Regions from separate parts of the Lachnoclostridium phocaeense genome, predicted to be linked through region 3. Evidence: predicted binding sites of a transcription regulator. Region 3 holds the regulator's gene; each other region holds the start of a gene.
The links. Region 3 encodes Rex, which represses fermentation and respiration genes when NADH is low (regulators of the CRP and FNR family bind a similar motif). Its sites were predicted from a motif close to ATTGTTAANTANTTAACAAT; they were not measured.

Region 1: Q5911_RS00815 (NADH-quinone oxidoreductase subunit NuoE family protein) is a predicted target of Rex. The motif match lies at 2,256-2,275, and genes of this name have one in related genera.
Region 2: Q5911_RS11310 (trans-4-hydroxy-L-proline dehydratase activase) is a predicted target of Rex. The motif match lies at 2,999-3,018, and genes of this name have one in related genera.
Region 4: pdxA (4-hydroxythreonine-4-phosphate dehydrogenase PdxA) is a predicted target of Rex. The motif match lies at 2,372-2,391, and genes of this name have one in related genera.

The regions. Positions count from the first base shown of each region.
Region 1 is NZ_CAUGIN010000001.1:182,041-187,392, forward strand. It holds gene nuoF (NADH-quinone oxidoreductase subunit NuoF) at 1-633, opposite strand, end outside; gene Q5911_RS00805 ((2Fe-2S) ferredoxin domain-containing protein) at 649-1,029, opposite strand; gene Q5911_RS00810 (ATP-binding protein) at 1,053-1,610, opposite strand; gene Q5911_RS00815 (NADH-quinone oxidoreductase subunit NuoE family protein) at 1,613-2,107, opposite strand; gene Q5911_RS00820 (DRTGG domain-containing protein) at 2,414-2,746, shown strand; gene Q5911_RS00825 (ATP-binding protein) at 2,782-3,204, shown strand; gene Q5911_RS00830 ([Fe-Fe] hydrogenase large subunit C-terminal domain-containing protein) at 3,235-4,608, shown strand; gene Q5911_RS00835 (hypothetical protein) at 4,612-4,941, shown strand; gene Q5911_RS00840 (PHP domain-containing protein) at 4,944-5,352, shown strand, end outside.
Region 2 is NZ_CAUGIN010000026.1:8,809-14,160, forward strand. It holds gene Q5911_RS11280 (bifunctional adenosylcobinamide kinase/adenosylcobinamide-phosphate guanylyltransferase) at 1-312, shown strand, start outside; gene Q5911_RS11285 (bifunctional adenosylcobinamide kinase/adenosylcobinamide-phosphate guanylyltransferase) at 316-642, shown strand; gene Q5911_RS11290 (MogA/MoaB family molybdenum cofactor biosynthesis protein) at 715-1,191, shown strand; gene Q5911_RS11295 (MBL fold metallo-hydrolase) at 1,199-1,915, shown strand; gene rnhA (ribonuclease HI) at 1,937-2,422, shown strand; RNA gene rnpB (RNase P RNA component class A) at 2,450-2,799, shown strand; gene Q5911_RS11310 (trans-4-hydroxy-L-proline dehydratase activase) at 3,096-4,004, shown strand; gene hypD (trans-4-hydroxy-L-proline dehydratase) at 4,009-5,352, shown strand, end outside.
Region 3 is NZ_CAUGIN010000012.1:51,408-56,759, reverse strand. It holds gene ppk1 (polyphosphate kinase 1) at 1-213, shown strand, start outside; gene Q5911_RS07370 (magnesium transporter CorA family protein) at 238-1,149, shown strand; gene abc-f (ribosomal protection-like ABC-F family protein) at 1,186-3,105, opposite strand; gene Q5911_RS07360 (redox-sensing transcriptional repressor Rex) at 3,291-3,944, shown strand; gene Q5911_RS07355 (NAD(P)H-hydrate dehydratase) at 4,079-5,352, shown strand, end outside.
Region 4 is NZ_CAUGIN010000004.1:119,753-125,104, forward strand. It holds gene Q5911_RS03065 (AAA family ATPase) at 1-852, shown strand, start outside; gene Q5911_RS03070 (family 43 glycosylhydrolase) at 869-1,396, shown strand; gene tpiA (triose-phosphate isomerase) at 1,460-2,251, opposite strand; gene pdxA (4-hydroxythreonine-4-phosphate dehydrogenase PdxA) at 2,577-3,593, shown strand; gene Q5911_RS03085 (four-carbon acid sugar kinase family protein) at 3,596-4,939, shown strand; gene Q5911_RS03090 (2-keto-3-deoxygluconate permease) at 4,982-5,352, shown strand, end outside.

The DNA.
Region 1 (5,352 bases), on a different contig from region 3:
GGGATCACCCTCCAGCACGGAGCGGTCCATGAATGCTCCCGGGTCGCCCTCGTCGGCGTTACAACAGACATATTTCTGGTCCGCCTCGTTTGCGGCGGCAAATTTCCACTTCAGTCCCGTGGGGAAGCCGGCTCCTCCTCTTCCCCGAAGGCCGCTGTCCAGAAGGATCTGGATCACGTCCTGAGGCTTCATCTCTGTGAGCACTTTGCCCAGGGCCTCGTATCCGCCGGTGCCGATGTACTCCTCAATATTTTCCGGGTTGATGACACCGCAGTTGCGCAGGGCGATACGATGCTGCTTTTTGTAGAATTTTGTCTCCTGGAGCGGCAGCACCTCCGCGCCTTTGACTGTCTCATCATAGAGGAGACGCTTAACCACTCTTCCTTTTAAGAGGTGTTCGGACACGATTTCCGGGATATCCTCTTCTTTTACCATGGAATAGAAGGCCCCTTCCGGGTACACGATCATGATGGGACCTAAGGCGCACAGACCGAAGCAGCCCGTCTTTACCACGCCAACTTCATTTTCCAGTCCCTGTTTTCTGATCTCTTCTTCCAGTCTGTCTCTGATCTTCTGGCTTCCCGAGGAGGTACATCCGGTTCCTCCACAGACCAGTACATGTGAACGATACATAACTGCAACCTCCTTCTACTCTTTTCCGATCTTCTCTGCGGCGAGGGTGTACTTTGTCACTACCTGGCCGCCTTTTAAGTGCAGGCGGAACACTTCCATCGCCTTCTCGGGTGTCATTTTTACATACGTTACTTTCTCTTTGCCCGGCTCCATGACCTCCACAATGGGCTCATACTGGCACAGGCCGATACAGCCTGTCTGGGTGACATTGATATTATTCAGTCCCTCCTCCTGCACAGCGTCAGAAAGGGCTGTAAGTACAGGGCGGGCGCCGCTGGCGATGCCGCATGTGGCCATTCCCACCACAACCCTTGTCTGGGTGGCATCCTCGGAGCGGAAGCCCACTTTTCCCTGCATCGTCTCTCTTATAGCACGTAATTCTTCAAGAGATTTCATATCCTTCCTCCAATCTTTCCGTTTTATAACACGTTTCCGCCGTCCGCCTCTCTGTGGTTCATCTCCAGGTATTCTTTTATGAACCCGGACACCTCCGGCAGTCCTGGCGGCACATTTCCAAGTATTTCCTTCATCTCCCGCGTGTCCAGCACAAACCCGCGTCCGTCACAGTCATATCTGTAATAAAAATCCATCTCCTCATGGCAGGTGACAAGTGTATGTATGGTGGCTGTCATATCTCCCAGGGGCATCCTGTCGATGCTGTCAAGGACAAACACCGCCTTTGTCACTGTCCCCTCCCCCTTCTTTGACCGGATGGAAAAGCTTCCGCCCGTGGCCAGGGCCGCCTGCTTGAAAAAGGGAATGCCAAGCCCCACCTTCCGGGTATTCCTGGTGGTAAAAAAGGGATCTTCCACTTTTGCAAGCTGTTCCTCTGACATGCCGCAGCCGTTGTCCGCTATCGTAACGGAGAGGGTATTTTCAGCCGTGTCAGCCAGCACTTCGATCCTTACCAGAGTCGCGCCTGCCCGGACAGAATTCTCTGCCACGTCCAGGATATGAAGGGATATCTCCGGCAGCATGGCTATTCGTATTTGGCCAGAATGTCGTCGATATCGTCCACCTTCAGCCTGCCGTAGACCTCATCGTTGATAGTCATGACCGGAGCCAGGCCGCAGGCACCGATACAGCGGCATGCGTCCAGTGAAAATTTTCCGTCGGGGGTACACTCTCCGCCCACAATCCCCAGCTTCTCCATCAGCTTGTTGTAGATGTCGCCGGATCCTTTCACATAGCATGCCGTGCCAAGACAGACAGAAATCTGATATCTGCCCTTGGGACTCAAGGTAAACTGTGAATAAAATGTCACAACTCCGTAAATTTTTTCCAGGGGAATCCCTGTCTCATTGGAAATAATCTTCTGCACCTCTATGGGAAGATAGCCGTATATCTCCTGAGCCTTCTGCAGAATCGGCATGAGGGCGCCCTTTTCATCCTTCATGCCGCGGATGACAGCAAGCAGCGCCTCTTCCTGCTCTTTCGTTCCACGGAATGGAACGGTCGACTTCGTAGAACCCATCTGTAAACCTCCTTGTTCATTTTTTGTCTGAAAATTGCGTTGCATTTCACTCTTTACTCATTCTATCATAGACTTTTCTAAATATCTACAATTTTTTATCCTGTTTTTTAGTGATTATACCTTTTTCAATGTTTATTTTTTCACAGTATATGTTAAAAAATGCACAATAATGTGTTTTTATTTTTATCTATTTTATACAATTTGCCTTGATTTGGATATTTTCTGATGTTATACTCTCTTTATAATTATTGTTTCTTATTTAAATATCTTTTCTGTGTTTTTACAGTATTTTTACAGGAGGTTTCCATGTTAATCAGAGAAATCAAAACCCTTCTGGATGCACAGATCCTGTCCGGCGAACAGATGCTGGATCAGGATGTGGCAGAGGCTTTTGCCTCGGATATGATGAGCGATGTGCTGGCTTTTGCCAATCCCCACTGTATCCTTCTCACAGGTCTGTGCAACCCACAGGTCATCCGGACTGCCGAAATGCTGGATGTTTCCTGTATTGTTTTTGTACGGGGCAAGCCCCTGGACAGCGAGATCCTGAATCTGGCAAGGGCAAAGGATATGTGCGTTCTGCACACGGAGAAAGGAATGTATACAACCTGCGGCATTCTGTACAGCAGCGGGCTGTAATGCCGGTCATGCCGGCATCAAGGAGGTAAACAGACATGAGCGAATGCCTGACATTCGAATACCAGGTTTCCGGCGATGATTTCACCCGCGCCGGCGAAGCCAGCAGCGATGTAAAGAACAAACTCAAGATGATGGGCGTGGACAGCGGCGTCATCCGCCGGGTCGCCATCGCCATGTACGAAGGAGAGATCAATATGGTCATCCATGCAGACGGAGGCAGCATTAAAGTCCTGGTCTCTGACGACAACATCCGGCTCATACTGGCGGACACAGGCCCCGGCATCCCGGACGTGGAAAAAGCCATGCAGCAGGGCTACTCCACCGCCCCTGAGGAGGTGCGCTCCCTGGGCTTTGGCGCCGGTATGGGTCTGCCCAACATGAAAAAATTTTCAGACAATATGCAGATCGACACTGAGGTGAGTGTTGGGACCACAGTGACCATGGACATACACCTGTAGGCGGATCTGCCCTGTAAAGGAGGACATCTTTTGGATAAATTCATACATTCTGTCAAACTGGATAAAGATGCCTGCACAGGCTGCATCAACTGCATCAAATACTGCCCTACCCAGGCCATCCGGGTACACGGCGGAAAGGCTTCCATCAAGCCCCAGTTCTGCGTGGACTGCGGCCGCTGTATCCGGTACTGTCCCCACCACGCCAAGATCGCGGAGTCGGACTCACTGGATGAGATGCGTAATTATAAATACACGGTGGCTCTTCCCGCCCCCTCCCTCTACGCCCAATTCAACAATCTGACCAACGTGGACATTGTTCTCAACGCCCTCCTCTCCATGGGCTTTGACGATGTCTTTGAGGTCAGCGCCGCAGCGGAACTGGTGTCGGAGATGACCCGCTCCTACATAGAAGAGCACCGGGATGAGGCGCCTTTCATCAGCAGCGCCTGCCCCACCATTGTGCGCATCATCCGGGTCCGCTTTCCCACTCTGATCCCCCGGCTTTTGCCCATCCGGCCCCCGGTGGAGATCGCGGCACAGATCGCCAGAAAACTGGCTATGGAAAAGACAGGACTTCCCTCCTCGGACATCGGAATCTTCTTCATATCCCCCTGCCCCTCCAAGGTCACCTACGCCAAGGCTCCTCTTGGTATTGAGAAAAGCCAGATCGACAAGGTACTTGCCATCAAAGATGTGTATCCTGTGCTCCTCTCCCACATGACCCACGATGAGTCGAAGCTGCGCCCCCTCTCCACCTCCGGCCGCATCGGCATCGGCTGGAGCAACAGCGGCGGTGAGGCGGCCGGGCTGATCACAGACAATTACCTGGCAGCTGACGGCATCATGAACGTACTGCGGGTGCTCAGCGATCTGGAGGACGAGAAGTTCCACGGTCTTCTCTTTGTGGAGCTGAACGCCTGCAACGGAGGATGCGTGGGCGGTCCTCTGACCGTGGAAAATCCCTACGTGGCCACCGCCAAGACAAAGCGGCTCCACCGGTATCTGCCTGTCTCCGGCACCCATATGGAATCCTGCCCGGATGTGGACTACCTCTGGGAGGAGTATGTGGAGTACGAGCCGGTCTTCCGCCTTGGAAGCAATTTCCGCGAAGGCTTTGAGATGATGGGCATGGTGGAGGACCTGACCGAGCAGCTCCCCGGCCTGGACTGCGGCTCCTGCGGCGCTCCCACCTGCCGGGCCCTGGCAGAGGACATTGTCAGAGGAGAAGCCTCGAGAAATGACTGTATCTATGAATTTATTGCATTTATCCAGAGCCTCTCCGGAGATCTGTCCTACATGACTACCGAGATGGAGGCCTCCGGCCGCATTGGCCCCGAGGATCTGCAGAACCTGCAGCACTCCATCGGGAAACTGGCTCTGGAACTGCGCAGAAAGGATGTGTGACTGATGGCTTCTGTACAGAATCTTATTGAAAAAAATTGTTTTGAGCTGAAGAATGCAGGAAAGACTGACCGGGACATCACAAAAGTGTTCTGCTGCGATCTTCTCAGTATCGCCATGGGGAAGGCTCCCGGAGACAGTGCCTGGGTCACGGTCATGGGAAACCGTAACACGCTGGCCGTCGCCTCCCTGGCGGATGTCTCCTGTGTGATCCTGGCAGAGGGGGCTGCCTTCGCACCGGGAGATCTGGACTGCGCAAAAAAAGAGGAGATCACCGTATTTTACACCGAGCTGCCCGTCTTTGAGGCAGCCCTGGCGGTGCATGCTCTCCTGTGAACATGCTCTTCTACGATCTTCACATCCACTCCTGCCTCTCCCCCTGCGGCGACGGAGATATGACGCCGGCCAACATCGCCGGCATGGCTGCCGTGAAGGGGCTGGATGTGATCGCCCTCACAGACCACAATTCCTGCAGGAACTGTCCCGCCGCCATGAGGCACGCCGAGGATCTGGGTATTACCTTAATCCCGGGCATGGAGCTGACCACCTCCGAGGAGGTTCATGTGGTCTGCCTCTTTCCCTCTCTGGAGGCAGCCATGGATTTTGACAGCTATGTGTATGCACATCTCCTTCCTGTAAAAAACCGTCCGGACATTTTCGGTGAACAGCTGATCCTGGATGAGAAGGATCAGATCACAGGCACCTTAGAGAAACTCCTGATCAATGCTACAGACATCCCCTTCTACC
Region 2 (5,352 bases), on a different contig from region 3:
GTGCTGGACTGTGTGGCGGAGACGCTGACAGAGAAGATCCGGGCATACCAGGGGGAGATCCTTCCTCAGCAGCAGATCGTGGAGGAAATCCTTTCAGAAATCCATGCGCTGGGGGAGCAGACGGACAATCTGATCGTTGTGACAAACCAGGTGTTTTCTGATGTGCCGGGGACAGATGAGGAGCGGAAATTCCTGGAATGTCTCGGACAGATCAACCAGACGCTGGCGAAAGAGGCGGATCTTTTCGTGGAGGTGGTCTACGGCATCCCCATCTGGAGAAAACAGCAGGATGAAAAGAAAGGTTGGTGGTAAGACATGATTTTCATAACAGGCGGAAGCTGTCAGGGCAAGGTGGCCTTTGCAAAGGAGCAGTTTCCGGATCGCATCCTTATGCCTGCCTATCAGTTTTCCGTGGAAAAATATGTAAAAGAGGGCAAGGACCCGGTGGAACAGACAGAGGCCATGTTGCAAATGAACCCGGAAGTTGTTATTATTATGAGTGAAATGGGATGCGGCATGACTCCAGGGAAAGCGGAAGACCGGATCCTTAGGGAACAGGTTGGCCGGGTAGGGTGCTATCTGGCGGACATGGCAGACAAGGTGTACCGGGTGACGGCCGGCATCGGTGAACGCATCAAATAAAAGAGACAGGCAGGAACTTTTGGTGTATCATGGAAAGCCTGTGTACAAAAGAAAGGTTTATGGAGGTACAAGATGAGAGTTGCGATTATAACAGCGAATACGGCAGCATACAGAGAAAAAGAGGAAGATGCCGCAGGAAAAGTGATAAAGAAGCTGATCGAGCAGGCGGGACACACGATCGTGTTCCAGAAAGCCCTTCCCTGTGACAGGACTGTCCTCTCCACTGTTATGCAGAGGATGGCGGACGGACATCTGACCGACCTGATCCTGACAACAGGCGGAGCGGGCTGCAATGCCGGAGACTGCACGCCAGAGGCCACCATGGATGTGGTGGAGCGGCCGGTCCTTGGTATACCGGAGGCCATGCGCGCGTACACGATGAAGCTGACAAAAAGATCTATGCTCAACAGGAGCGCTGCCGGGATCAGGGGAGATGTCCTGATCGTCAATCTTCCCGGAAAAGCAGGGGCTGTTAAGCAGTGCCTTGAATATCTGCTTCCGGAGATTACCCACGCGGTGGAAGTGATCCAGAAGGCACCCCAGGAGTAATTTTGCAATGAGTATGAAGGTTACTTATATCCAGCACAGCGGCTTCGCGGTGGAGATGGAGGATAAGGTTCTGATTTTTGACTACTACAGAGGAGAGCTTCCTGCTTTTGGCCGTGACAGGGATGTGTACGTTTTTGTGAGCCACAAACATTACGATCACTACCAGCGATCTATTTTTACGTGGACAGGAAAATTTCCCCGCATCACCTACATTTTGTCCAGTGATGTGGAGGAAGCGGTGCCTTCTTCTGTTCCAAAAAACAATATGTACTTCATGGAGCCGGGAGAGACATTGCAGATCGAGTCCGGGGAGAGTGAGCTTCTTATAGAGACACTCAGATCCACAGATGAGGGCGTTGCCTTTGTGGTGAAAACAGCGGGGCATACGATTTATCATGCGGGGGATCTGAACTGGTGGCACTGGGAGGAAGAGACGGATACCTACAACCGTTTTATGAAAGAGGCTTACCAAAAGGAGATCGGGATGCTGGAGGGGATGCATATAGATGCGGCCTTTGTCCCTCTGGATCCAAGGCTGGACAGAGAGTATTACTGGGGGCTGGACTGGTTTATGCGCCACACAGACACAGATGTTGTGTTCCCCATGCATATGCAGGACCAGTATGATCTGTACGACCGTCTGATGGAGGAGGAATCTGCCCTGGATTATAAAACCAGGGTGGCTCACATCACCCGGGAGGGGCAGAGCTTTGAGCTGGATTAAAGAACAGGAGCTTACAATTTTATGCAGGTAAAGATTTATACAGATGGGGCGGCAAGAGGCAACCCGGACGGGCCGGGGGGATACGGTGCCGTCCTTGAATATGTGGATACAAAGGGACAGCTCCACACAAAGGAGCTGTCCCAGGGATATAAGAAGACAACCAACAACCGGATGGAGCTGATGGCAGTGATCGCGGCGCTGGAGGCGCTGAACAGGCCCTGCAGCGTGGAACTCTACTCAGACTCCAAGTATGTGGTGGATGCCTTCAACCAGAACTGGATCGGCGGCTGGTTGAAAAAGGGATGGAAGAGAGGCAAGAATGAGCCGGTGAAGAATGTGGATCTGTGGAAGCGGCTTCTCCAGGCAAAAGAGCCTCACCAGGTGCGGTTCATCTGGGTGAAGGGCCATGACGGCCATCCCCAGAATGAGAGATGCGATACCCTTGCCACCGCAGCGGCAGACGGAGATGACCTGATCGAGGACACAGGACTTGCCATAAATTCATAATTGTGATAAAATCGAAAACCGTGAGACCAGGTATGACAGGTAATCGCGGCTGCATACGCCGAAAGGCAGCAGGTGAGGAAAGTCCGGGCTTCACAGGGCAGGATGCCGGATAACGTCCGGTGGAGGCAACTCCAAGGCCAGTGCAACAGAAATGTACCGCCGGGATCTTCCCGGTAAGGGTGGAAGGGCAGTGTAAGAGACTACCGCCCTCCTGGTAACAGGAGGGGCACATGTAAACCCCATCCGAAGCAAGACCGGAACGAGACAATGCGGCGGCCCGCCGCGTCTCAGGTTGGTCGCTTGAGCCTGCCGGCAACGGCAGGCCTAGATAGATGATTACCCAACGACATAACCCGGCTTATCGTCATGCCTGGTTTCACACAATTACGACAATTGTGAATTCGGGACGTAATACTTTTTAAAAGTATTACGTCCCGAATTCATATAACTGGTGTGCAAATGTGTATGAACATGCGAAAAAAGACTGCATTGGCAGTCTTTTTTTTGTACAAAATATACAATACACTATGATACAAATTTCACAAAATTTGCCGCTGGATTATGGAAAAGATGCCGATTGACAAAAATATAACAACACGATATATTTAAATCAAAGATTAGACTATAGTTCAAACGATAGTTTATGCTGTGGAAGCATGTACAGGAGAATGCGATGAAAAATATAACCAACATACAAAAGTTTTCCATTCATGACGGTGACGGGATACGGACTACCGTGTTTTTTAAGGGATGTCCGCTGAAATGTGAATGGTGCCATAACCCGGAGACCCAGCGGTTTGAAAGAGAGATGCAGGTAGACCGGGAAAAATGCACAGGGTGCGGCACCTGTCAGGCGGTCTGTCCGGCGGGCGCGGTACATATGGAGGACGGGCATCCTGTCCTCGATGCGGCGGCCTGCACGCTCTGCGGGAAATGCGTGAATTTCTGCCCGGCAGGGCTCCGGGAGATCGTGGGGCAGGAGTATCCCGTCAGAGAGCTGGTGCGGGAGCTGATGAAGGACCAGATGTTCTACGAGGAGTCCGGCGGCGGGGTGACCTTTTCCGGCGGAGAGGTCATGGCCATGGATATGGATTTTGTCCTTGCAGTGGCCAGAGAGCTGAAGAAGCAGGGCGTGACCCTCACCATTGACACCTGCGGCTATGTACCTTATGAGAGATTTCAGATGCTCCTTCCCTATGTGGACACCTTCCTCTACGATGTGAAGGTGATGGATCCGGAGCTCCATAAAAAATATATCGGTACGGACAACAGTCTTATCCTTGACAATCTGGTCCGCCTTGCGCGGGACGGGGCGAGGATTTACATCCGCATTCCCACAGTGAAGGAAGTAAATGGGAATGAACAGAACATGAGGGAGACCATCGCGTTTCTCCAGGAATACGATATCCATCCGGCACAGGTCAATCTGCTGCCCTACCACGATACGGGGAGCGGTAAGTACAGAAAGCTGGATATGGAATATAAAGGCACCGACCTGCACGCGCCGGAAAGAGAAGAGATGGAGGCGCTGGCCGCTCTTTTCGTTGATGCAGGTTTCAAAAACACGAAAATAGGAGGGTAAGAAAATGGCAAAACTGCGGGGTATGAATGAGAGGATCCAGAAGCTCAGAGAAATCAGTGTGAACACGCCTGTACACATTGATCTGGAGAGGGCGAAGATCGAGACGGATTTTTACAAGGAGAATGATGGAAAATATTCCATACCGGTCATGAGGGCCATGACTCTGAAGGAATATTTTTCCAAGAAGACGCTGTATCTTGGGGACGGGGAGCTGATCGTCGGGGAGAAGGGCAAGGACCCCCAGGCGTCCCCCACATTCCCGGAGTTGTGCTGCCACAGTGAGGAGGATATGGTTGTCATGAGCGAGAGGGAGCTTGTGTCCTTCAAGACAACGGAGGAGGACAGAAAGCTCCAGAGGGAGGAGATCATCCCCTACTGGACGGGGCGCAGCATGAGAGAGAAGCTCCTCTCCAGGATGACACCGGAGTGGCATGACTGCTACGAGGCGGGCATGTTCACTGAGTTTATGGAGCAGAGAGGCCCGGGGCACACCTGCGGCGGCGAGCAGGTGTTCACTACCGGCTATATGGAGTATAAAGAGAAGATCCAAAAGACAATGGACGGCCTGGACTACATGAACGATCCGGATGCTGTGGATAAATGCGAGGAGCTGAAGGCTATGGACATTGCCTGTGACGCTGTCATCATCCTGGGCGAGCGCTACCACAGCCTGGCTCTTGAGATGGCGGAAAAGGAAGCGGATGAGACGAGGAAGTCCGAGCTCCTTCAGATTGCTGCCAACCTGGAGGTCGTACCTGCGCACAGGCCTCAGACATACTGGCAGGCGATCCAGCTCTACTGGTTCACCCACCTTGCAGTCACCACAGAGCTGAACCCCTGGGACGCTTTCAGTCCGGGAAGACTGGACCAGCACCTGTATCCCTACTATGAGAGGGATGTGGAGGCCGGCATCCTGGACGATGAGAAGGCACTGGAGTTGCTGGAGTGCCTGTGGGTGAAATTCTACAACCAGCCGGCGCCTGTAAAGGTGGGCATCACGCTGAAGGAAAGCGCCACATACACCGATTTTGCCAATATCAACACAGGTGGAGTGACGCCGGACGGGCGCAACGGGGTGAACAATGTCAGCTACCTGATCCTGGACTGCATGGATGAGATGAAGCTGGTGCAGCCTAACTCCAACGTGACCATCAGCAAGAAGACGCCCGCTAAATTCCTGAAGAGAGCCTGCGAGATTTCAAGGAAGGGCTGGGGGCAGCCTGCCTTCTACAACACGGAGGCCCAGATCATGGAGCTGGTCAATGCCGGCAAAAAGCTGGAGGACGCCAGAAGGGGCGGCTCCTCGGGGTGTGTGGAGACAGGCGCGTGGGGAAGCGAGGCCTACATC
Region 3 (5,352 bases):
CGCAGAGTGGAAGTGGCAGCTCCTGTTCTGCAGGAGAATTTAAAAGAGCGGCTGCAGATGATCTTTGACACTATGCTGCATGACAACCAGAAGGCCAGAGAAGCCTGCAGTGACGGGGATTACAGGCATGTGGTTCCGCAGTCAGGCGAAGAGCTTTTGAATTCCCAGGAGTATTTTTACCAGGAGGCCTATGAGAAGGCGGGAAAAGTGTAACATAGAGAAAAGGTGTTGAGAGACATGATATGGAGACTTGGCGAGCGGCTGGAGGAGCTTGACCAGGGGGAGTGGGAGGCGGAGGGGTGCCCGGCCGTCTTCCTGACAGACTCCCGGAACGCCAGAAAAGTACTGGACCTGGCCGGGATCCAGTACGAAAATGACATCCAGCTGGGGCAGATCGGCTTCTGTAAGCTGGAGACACAGCAGGAGTGCCTGGTGGGAACCCTGTGTATTCCCAAGCTGCTGGATGTGCTTGGAAGCCGTTACCGGATCTATTTTTTCATCAATCAGGATCACGTAGTTCTTGTGGATGACGAGGACTTTTCCATGCGTCTGATCCGCAGGATCAAGAGAAAAAAGACTCATCAGGGTGAGACGAAAGAGAGATTTATCTACAATTATATTGCAGAGTTTATGAGCAGGGACCAGGAACTTCTCATGCAGTACGAGAAGACCCTGATGGGGATGGAGGAGGACGCCATGCAGGGGAAGATCGAGCGGTTCCAGCAGGAGCTGATGCCCATCAGGAGAAAACTTCTGAACCTGCGCAGCTACTACGATGAGATGATGGATATGGGGCGTGAGCTGGAGGAAAATGAAAATGGCTTTTTTGCCAAAAAGCAGCTCAAATACTTTGGAACACTGTCAGACCGGGCGGACCGCCTTATGAGCCGCACTTCCCACCTTCTGGAATACGCACAGCAGGTGAGGGATGTATATCAATCCCAGGTGGACGCAAGGCAGAACAACAATATGCAGTTTCTGACTGTGCTATCCACCATTTTCTTTCCCCTGACGCTGATCACCGGCTGGTACGGCATGAACTTTCAGAACATGCCGGAGCTGAAAAATGGATATCCTGGTGTCATCGTGCTGAGTCTTATCGTCATTATCGTCTGCATCCTGATCTTCAAGAGAAAGAAAATATTGTAAACATGCACGTTCGCAAAAAAATGGGAGGAGCCTGCCTTACGCAAGTTCCTCCCATTTTTCATACAGCTCTTCCAGCTGGGCGGCTATGTCAGCCTTTTCCTGTGCCAGCTCCTGGCATTTTACAGAGTTGGTGTAGACTTCCTCCGTAGCCATGAGCTCGTCGATCTGTGCGTCACGCTCTTCCAGGCAGGTGATCCGCTCCTCGGTCTTTTTCAGATCATTCTGCCTTTTGCGTTCCCTGGCCTGTGCCTCTTTCTGTTCCTGCCAGCTTTGCTTGGCCTCGGATACAGGCTCAGCGGAGGCGGCTTTCCCTGCTTTCGCCGTGGCGGGGGAGGCATAGGCGGCGGTCAGCTCCTCCTTTTTTTCCAGATAGTAGTCGTAATTGCCGATATAGTTGACAAATTTGCGGTTTACAAGCTCCAGGATGCGGGTGGCAGTCTGGTTGATGAAGTACCGGTCATGGGACACATAGAGGACGGTGCCGGTATAATTGTTGAGCGCGTTTTCCAGTATCTCCTTTGAGGCGATGTCCAGATGGTTGGTGGGCTCGTCCAGGATCAGGAAATTGGCCTCTGAGAGCATCAGCTTTGCCAGGGACACACGGCCCCTCTCCCCGCCGCTTAAGTCACCGATCCGCTTGAACACATCGTCCCCTGTAAAGAGGAAGGCGGCCAGCATATTGCGGATCTGGGTGCCCGTCAGGTCCGGGTAATCGTCGGAGATCTCCTCGAACACAGTCTTGTCCATGTGAAGGACATGGTGCTCCTGATCGTAGTAGCCCACATGGACATTGGCGCCCAGAGTAAAGTTGCCGCTGTCTGCGGGGAGCACATCGTTCAGGATTTTAAGAAGCGTGGTCTTTCCAGTTCCGTTGTCCCCGATAACGGCCACGTGCTCACCTCTGTGGATGTCAAAACTGATATCTGTAAAGAGAGTCTGGTCCGGAAAGGATTTGCTCAGATGCTCTACAGAAAGGACATCGTTTCCGCTGACACAGGAGGGCTCCAGTGTCAGATGGATGTCTGTTTTCAGTTCAGCCGGCTTCTCTATGCGCTCCATCTTGTCCAGCATTTTTTCACGGCTCTCTGCGCGCTTGATGGACTTTTCGCGATTAAAAGAGCGGAGTTTCTCGATAACAGCCTCCTGGTGCCGAATTTCCTGCTGCTGGTTCATGTATTCCTTCAGCCGGGCATCCCGGATCTGCTTTTTCTTTTCTGCATAGGCAGTATAATTCCCCAGGTAGGTGGAGAGCTGTCCCTGCTCGATCTCCACCACCTTTGTTACCACCCGGTTCAGAAAATAACGGTCGTGGGATACGATGAGCACGGCCCCGGGGTAATTCAGAAGATAGGTCTCCAGCCAGGAGATGGAATTTAAGTCCAGGTGGTTGGTGGGCTCGTCCAGGAGCAGCACATCCGGTCTGGTGAGAAGAAGTTTTCCCAGGGAGACCCGGGTCTTCTGGCCGCCGGAGAGTGTGTCTACATCCTTGGAAAAATCCTCCTCGCCAAAGCCCAGACCCTTGAGGACGCCGGTGATCTCACTCTCGTAGGCGTACCCGTTTTCCCGTTCAAATTGCTCCGTGAGGCGGTGATATGTGTTCAGTCTCTCTGTGAGGGCATCGCCCTGCAGGGAGGGAAGATCCGCCTCAATCTGCCGTATTTCTTTTTCAATGGCAATGATCTGGGCTTTGGCAGTCTTTACCTCCTCGTAGATGGTGTTCCCCCCTGTCAGATCCTGGTGCTGGGCCAGATAGCCCAGGGTACTACCCTTGGCCAGGGTGACCGTTCCACCGTCCAGGGGCAGTTCCCCCACGATCATTTTCAGGATAGTGGATTTTCCGGCCCCGTTGATGCCAACGAGAGCCGCCTTTTCGTGATCCTCGATATGGAAGGAGCCGTCCTTTACAATGACTTCTTCCCCAAATGATTTTTCTATATTGTGACATGCCAGTATCATGGTGTACCTCCTGTGTAAAAGCCGCGTATTTTACAGCATTATCTATTATATCGGGGAACCCGTGGCGTGTCAATTTCCAGAAGACGGAGGTTTCTGATTTGCAGAACTTTTAGGAACAATAAATTGACTTTATTGTAACAATTCTATATAATAAATCTGAGAAACTGAAATGGAAGGTGGATAAAGTGGAAGGCAGAGAAATTTCGCAGGCAGTCATACGTAGACTTCCAAGATATTACCGCTATTTAGGGGAGCTGCTGGAGAATGGCGTGGAGCGCATTTCCTCCAATGATCTCAGCAAGAAAATGCATGTGACAGCATCCCAGATACGGCAGGATCTGAACAACTTCGGCGGCTTCGGTCAGCAGGGGTATGGATATAATGTAAAATATCTCTACACAGAGATAGGTAAGATACTTGGCCTGGAGGAAGACCATGACATGGTCATTATCGGGGCAGGTAATCTTGGACATGCGCTGGCAAACTATGCAGCGTTCGAAAAACGAGGTTTTGTGCTCAAAGGTATCTTTGATGTGAACCCCACATTGAAAGGGATGACAATCCGTGGCGTTCCCATCCATATGATGGATGAGCTGGAAGCGTTTGTTACGGAAAACAATATAGAGATCGGCATCCTGACGATCCCGAAAACAAAGGCGATCGAGGTTGCCAACCAGCTGGTGGCGTACGGAGTAAAGGCAATATGGAACTTCGCACATACGGATCTCAATCTTCCGGATGATGTGATCGTTGAAAATGTCCACCTGTCAGAGAGCCTGATGAGGCTGTCCTACAATATCAGCAGATACAATGAGGAACAGAAAAAATCAGAGAAGTAACAGGACTTTGTGACGTGTAAAGCCGGCGTGTGTAAGGCAGGCCTTCTTTACACGTCTTTTGCGTTGCCGTAGGCCGCAAAGCCGGCAGCCGGGCGGCGTGTCCTGTTTACGCCATGGGGAAGGAAGGTGATTTTATGCTATTTTTGCCTGATGGAAGACAGATGAAAGCGGCGGACAGCTATACGATACGGGAAAAGAAGATCCCGTCGCTGATCCTGATGGAGCGGGCGGCCCGCACCTTTGTGGAGACCGTGATGGAGAGGAAAATGGATCTGTCCAACGTCTGTGTGGTGTGCGGCTCAGGAAACAACGGGGGTGACGGTTTTGCCATCGCAAGATTGCTGCTGGAAAAAGGCGGCTGCGTGACTGCAGTGATGGCCGGGAACCCGGACCACTGTACAGAGGAGACGCTGCGGCAGATGGAGCTTTTCAGAGAGGCCGGAGGGACGGTAGGAAACTCTTTTGAAGAGGGAGAATATAGTATACTGATAGATGCTGTATTCGGAGCAGGATTAAGCCGGCGTGTGGAGGGAGATTATCTGGCCTGCATAGAGGCCATGAACCGCTCCGGAGGCGTAAAGCTGGCGGTGGATGTGCCGTCAGGAGTTTCCACCACTACCGGAGAAGTAGCTACCAGCGCATTTAGAGCAGATCTGACAGTGAGTTTCCAGTGCGCAAAGCTGGGCTGCGTCCTCTACCCCGGGCGAGATTATGCCGGCGAGGTAACCGTGACAGATATCGGAGTCGACACTTCCGTGCTGGAGGGAGACAGGGAGGCTGCCTACGCGCTGGAGGAGAAGGATATAAAAACCATGCTCCCCAAGAGGCGGCCCAACTCCCACAAAGGAGATTACGGGAAAGCGCTGATCATAGCGGGCAGCCGTGGCATGGCAGGGGCCGCTTACCTGGCCGCTCTGGCAGCCTACAGGACCGGAGCCGGACTTGTGCAGATCTACACGCCTGAGGAGAACCGGACGATCCTGCAGACCCTGCTGCCGGAGGCCATCATCCGCTGCTATGACTTCTTTGATGAGAAGGAGCTGCTGCGGCTTTTGAACTGGGCTGATGTGGTCAGCATCGGTTCTGGGCTGGGCACAAGTGATAAATCCCGGCGTATCCTGCAGACCACACTGGAAAATGTACAGGTTCCCTGCGTTGTGGATGCAGATGGCCTGAATCTGCTGGCGGAGCACAGCCGATATCTGAGCAGGCTGCCCCACGATCAATTTGTCTTTACTCCCCACATGAAGGAAATGTCCAGGATTGTGAAAAAACCTGTGGAGGAGCTGCAGAGGAACCGAATGGAGATCCTGACCCAGTTCACCGGAGAGGCCCGGATCACATGTGTGCTGAAGGACGCAAGGACCTGTATATGCAGGCAGGGAGAACATCCCTATGTGAACCTGTC
Region 4 (5,352 bases), on a different contig from region 3:
ACCACGGTGGACGGCCGCATGTTCGCCACCGCCAGAGGCTGGGAAGATCTGTCGGAGTTCCTGAAGGCCTGCGAGGCTGTGGGAAAGAAGGCGGACCGGGAGGTGGTGCACCAGTATATCCAGCACTGGAAGATCGCCAAAGATTTTGCCAATTATCTGGAGCTGTTTGCAAAATATAAAAAGGACTACGGTCTTGAGAAGATCCTGGAGGGACAGTACAGCGGGGATATGCTGGAGAAACTGAAGTTCGCCTCCTTTGATGAGAGGCTCAGCGTAGTGGGGATGATACTGGGAAAACTTTCCGGGTTGTTCCGGGACAGCTACCTGGCTGACCGGTACGTGACAAAACTGTTTGACTGTCTGAAAGAATACAAAGCCTGTGGCAGTCTCGCAGAGGCGGCCGGGGCGGCGGCAGAGCGCTATGAGAACCTGCGACGCGCCGGACAGCTCACCAGAGAGGCGGACCACATGCTGCGGCAGGTGAACGACACGCTGGACCGGTATCAGCAGCTTCTGAAGGAAGAGCGCCTGACAGCCGCGGACCAGGCGGAGGCGGCTTTTGAGCGGGTGCGCAGCGAGTTTGAGAAGGAGACCCGGAAGCGGGAGGAACTTCTGGAGCGGACCGGCCGGGCTCTGGACAATGCGTTCTTTTTTATGGAGGATGCCTTCGGCGACAGCCAGGAGATGGTGTCCTTTGTGACAGAGCTCAACACCAACTACTACAGCATCCAGTTTCTGAAAGAAAATGACTGTGACATGTACTACAAGTACAACAAGCGTCTTCTTGTGGATGAGCAGCGGGAGAAGCTGCTGGAGAGGATGGATGAGGCGGAAGACATGCTCCGGGAATGAGAGAGGAGGAAAAAGAATGATCAAGATACTGGACGGTGACTGCCCGGACCCGGCGGTGTTCCGGGAGGGAGATACATTTTACCTGACATATTCAAGCGGGCCTTATTACCCGGGACCTCCCATCTGCAGTTCGACGGATCTGGTGAACTGGAAGATGGAGACATACGCTGTGAAGGATTTTGAAGGCAAGGAGATATGGGCGCCGGATTTCTTTAAATATAAAGATAATAAGTATTACATATATTTTTCGGGAGCAGGGACAAACTGGGTGATCTGGTCGGAACACATACAGGGACCCTGGTCAGAACCGATCGATCTGAAGGTGGGATATATCGATCCGGGACATGTGACAGACGAGGAGGGGAAAAGATACCTCCTTCTGTCCGGCGGACATATTGTCCCCCTTGCGGCGGACGGACTTTCCATAGATCTGGAACCTCAGAATACAAATGCCTATGACGGTTTCCTGTCCGTCAGGCCAGGTGTGTTCGCCCGGGGAAGCGGTCAGGCTGTTGTATCTGAGATCGAATACAGGACAATCTGAAAAGAAAACCGGCAGAGACAGACGATTCTCACGTCTGTCTCTGCCGGTTTTTTGGGGACTTCTCTACTCCCCGTATTTCTCTTTGTATGTCTTCATGGCATCCCGGATCAGCTTGTCAAACTTGTCTGCCTGCCATGCTGCACGACCGGTAAACAGTCCGTCGATGGAAGGCTGCACGATAAGCTCGTTGGCGTTGCCCGGGTTGACACTGCCGCCGTAGAGGACAGGAATGTCTGCGCCTGCGTCGCCGAAGATCTCGAGAAGGCACTCTTTGATGACTTTGTGCATCTCTTCTGCATAGTCCGGGGAAGCGGGCGTTCCGTTCACGCCGATAGACCACACCGGCTCATAGGCTACCCAGATATGGGGCACTTCTGAGACGGGTACGTCGTGGAAACCGACCTTCAGCTGGGTGCGCAGCACCTCCGGGCTGATGCCGAAGTTTTTCTCCTCAGCGGTCTCGCCGATGCAAAGGAGAGTTGTGAAGCCATGTTTCAGACCGGCCTTCACTTTCCGGTTTTCTTCTGCATCTGTCTCGCCGAAGACGTGACGCCTCTCGGAGTGTCCGATCATAACAAGGTCAAGACCCAGCTCCTTCAGCATCAGAGGAGAGATCTCGCCGGTGAACTGTCCTTCATCTTCCCAGCACATGTTCTGGGCTCCAAGCTTGACGTAAGAGCGGTCTACATTTTTTGTGGCGCTCTCCAGAGTGGTGTAGGAGGGGATGATAAACAGCTCCATCTCCTCCCTGCTGATATCCTTTGTGAGGGAGACCAGATCCTGCAGATATTTCACTGTGTCCTGGATATTTTTGTACATCTTTAGATTGCTTCCGAAATACAGTTTCTTTTTCATTTCCTACATCCTTTCCTTTTCCGCGGGTTCCGCAAAAAAAATCTGCCTTTCCGGGCCTTTTTCTTTCTGGGTTTATTATAAATGAAATGCAGGAAAAGAGCAATATATATCTTTCGTAAAAATGTCAAAAAAATAACAAAACGAAAAAACGAAAGAAAACGAAAAAGAGAGGGGAAAATCGTGTTATATATGCACAAAAATGAGAAATGGAAAATATATAAATGTACTGAAATTACAAAAAGGAGTTGAAAAGGAAAAGTGAAAGTAATAAAATGAAGCCATAAAAGAAAAGATAATCGAAACCGAAACGAAAGGGAGAGAAAAAATGAGCGAAAAATTCAGACCTGTAACGGCAATTACAATGGGGGATCCGGCGGGCATTGGACCGGAGATCGTTGTCGGCACGATGCTGGACAAGGAAATACATGAATGCTGCCGGCCTTTTGTAATCGGAAGCCAGGCGATCATGGAGAGAGCTGCAAAGGTTCTCGGAAAAGAGCTGAAGTACAACCAGATCAGCGATCCCTCCGAGGCAAAGTACGAGTACGGAGTCATTGATATCCTGGAGACCGGAGACTATGACACAGACTCCATCGAGTGGGGAAAAGAGCAGAAGCTGGCCGGACAGATGGCCATTGACTGGATCATGAAATCCATCGAGCTTGGAATGGCTAAGAAGATCGATGCAGTATCCACTTCCCCGATCCATAAAGGAGCCATCAAGCTGGTGGGTGTAAAAGAGCCGGGACACACAGAGATCTATCAGCATGCCACCAATTCACCGTATGCCCTGACCATGTTCTCCTGCCACAAGCTGCGCGTCTTCTTCGTAAGCCGCCACATGTCACTGGTTGACGCGTGCCACTACGCTACAAAGGACGTGATCCTTGAGAATGTTGTAAATATTGACAAAGAGCTGAGAAAAGTCGGCATTGAAAATCCGCTGATCGCAGTTGCGGGACTGAATCCCCACAATGGAGACCACGGACTTTTCGGAACAGAGGAGCTTACAGATATCGGACCGGCTGTGGAGGCTGCCAAAGAAAGAGGAATCAACTGTGTAGGACCCTGCCCGGCAGACTCTGTGTTCCACATCGGAAAATCCGGCAAGTACGATGCGATCCTGTCTCTCTACCATGACCAGGGACATATCGCCTGCAAGACACTGGATTTTGAGAAGTCAGTTACCCTGACTTTCGGACTTCCTTTCATCAGAAGTTCTGTGGACCACGGAACAGCCTTTGACATTGCAGGAAAAGGAATCGCAGGCTGCGTCAGCCTGATTGAATCCACAAAGGTAGTAGCAGAGTATGCGGCAAAGCAGCATGAAAGGGGAGAATAGAAATGCCATTAATCGGAGCGGTGGCGGACGACCTGACAGGCGCGACAACGACAGGTGTACTTCTTGCAAGGTCAAAAGCAAGGACAGCGGTATTTTTTAACGAGGAAGCAGCGGAAAAAGGAGAGGGCGTGGATGAGCTGGACGCCATCCTGATCAGCAGCAACAGCCGTGCGCTTCCGGCCAATGAAGCGTATGAAAAAGTAAAATCAGCTACATGTGCACTGAAGCGCATGGGCGTACAGTATTTTTCCAAGAGAATTGATACGACACTGCGCGGAGGCGTGGGCGTTGAGATCGATGCCATGATGGACCAGGTGGGGGATGACTGCGTGGCAGTTGTTGTTCCGGCCATGCCCCAGTCCAGACGTATTCTGGTAGGCGGCTACTCTGTCATCGACGGTGTAGCTCTGATCAACACACCGGTGGCGCAGGATGTGCGCACACCTGTGAGAGAGAACTATATCCCAAGGCTTCTTGAGGGACAGACGAGAAGACAGGTGAAGCTGGTCACTCTGGATAAAGTGCTCCAGGGCGAGGAGGCCATCCGGGATGCCCTGAAGGAGGCCAGAGACGCGGGCGGCGAGGTCATTGTCGTGGACGGCATCACCATTGAGGACGTAGAAGAGATCGCCAAGGCATGTATCGAGCTGAAATGGAATGTGGTTGCGGTAGACCCGGGCCCGTTCACTTCAAAGCTTGCTTACTATAGAAATCTGATCCAGGAGGAAGAACCAAACCTTCCGCCGGAGGCGGACGAGAACGGAAAGACCGTGCTCATTGCTGCGGGAAGTGCCACTCCTGTCACCAAGAGGCAGATGGAGGTGCTCTGCCAGGATCCCAGGCATGTGCGCATCAGCGTGGATCCTGTCAAGTTTATCGAAGGAGGAGACACGGCGCTGGACGAGGCGTTCCGGGCTGTACATATTGCAGAAGACCTGCTGAAATCAGATAATCCTCCAAGAGCAATCCTCTTTGAGACAGCTCTTCACGGGGAACTTCTCAACCTGGATGAGGAGGACAACAAACGCCACTATGCAGGCGGCATGAGTGCCAACAGGATCAACGCGGGACTTGGAACTATTATCTCTCAGCTCCTTGAGAGTTGTGGAAGAGAAAAAATTGCGGGACTTTATACAACAGGCGGCGACACCATGGTGAATGTGTGCTACCAGCTTGGTGTAGAGTGCATAGAAGTAATGGATTATGTGATCCCTCAGACTGACATAGGAAGACTTGTGGGAAGCTATGACGGGCTTCCAATCGTAGGGAAGGGCGGACTTACCGGAAATGACAACACGGCATGCGATATCGTGGAGCGTCTTTTCAGAGAGTCGGCCAGAAAGTAGGAAACTGAAAAGTATGAAGTAAGGTTTGGAGGAAGTGCAAAAATGAGTGAAAACACAGAGAAAAAAGAAGTAAAAAAGCAGACAGACCTCGATCTGCTGAATAAAATGAAAGCCCTGCCGGGCGGACTGGTTATCATTCCCCTGGTTCTGGCGGTTCTTATCGCCACATTTTTCCCGCAGGCATATCAGATCGGCGGCTATGTGACAGCCCTGTTCTATGATGGGAACTCCTGTATGATGGGATTTTTCCTGATCGTCTGCGGATCAGCCATCAACATTAAGCAGGTGGGTATGCCTCTCTACAAAGGTGTGACATTGACAGCCACCAAGTTTATCCTTGGCGTTGTCATCGGTCTTGCAGTAGGTGCGATCTGCGGGCCGGAAGGATTCCTTGGCATTGCGCCGTTCGTATG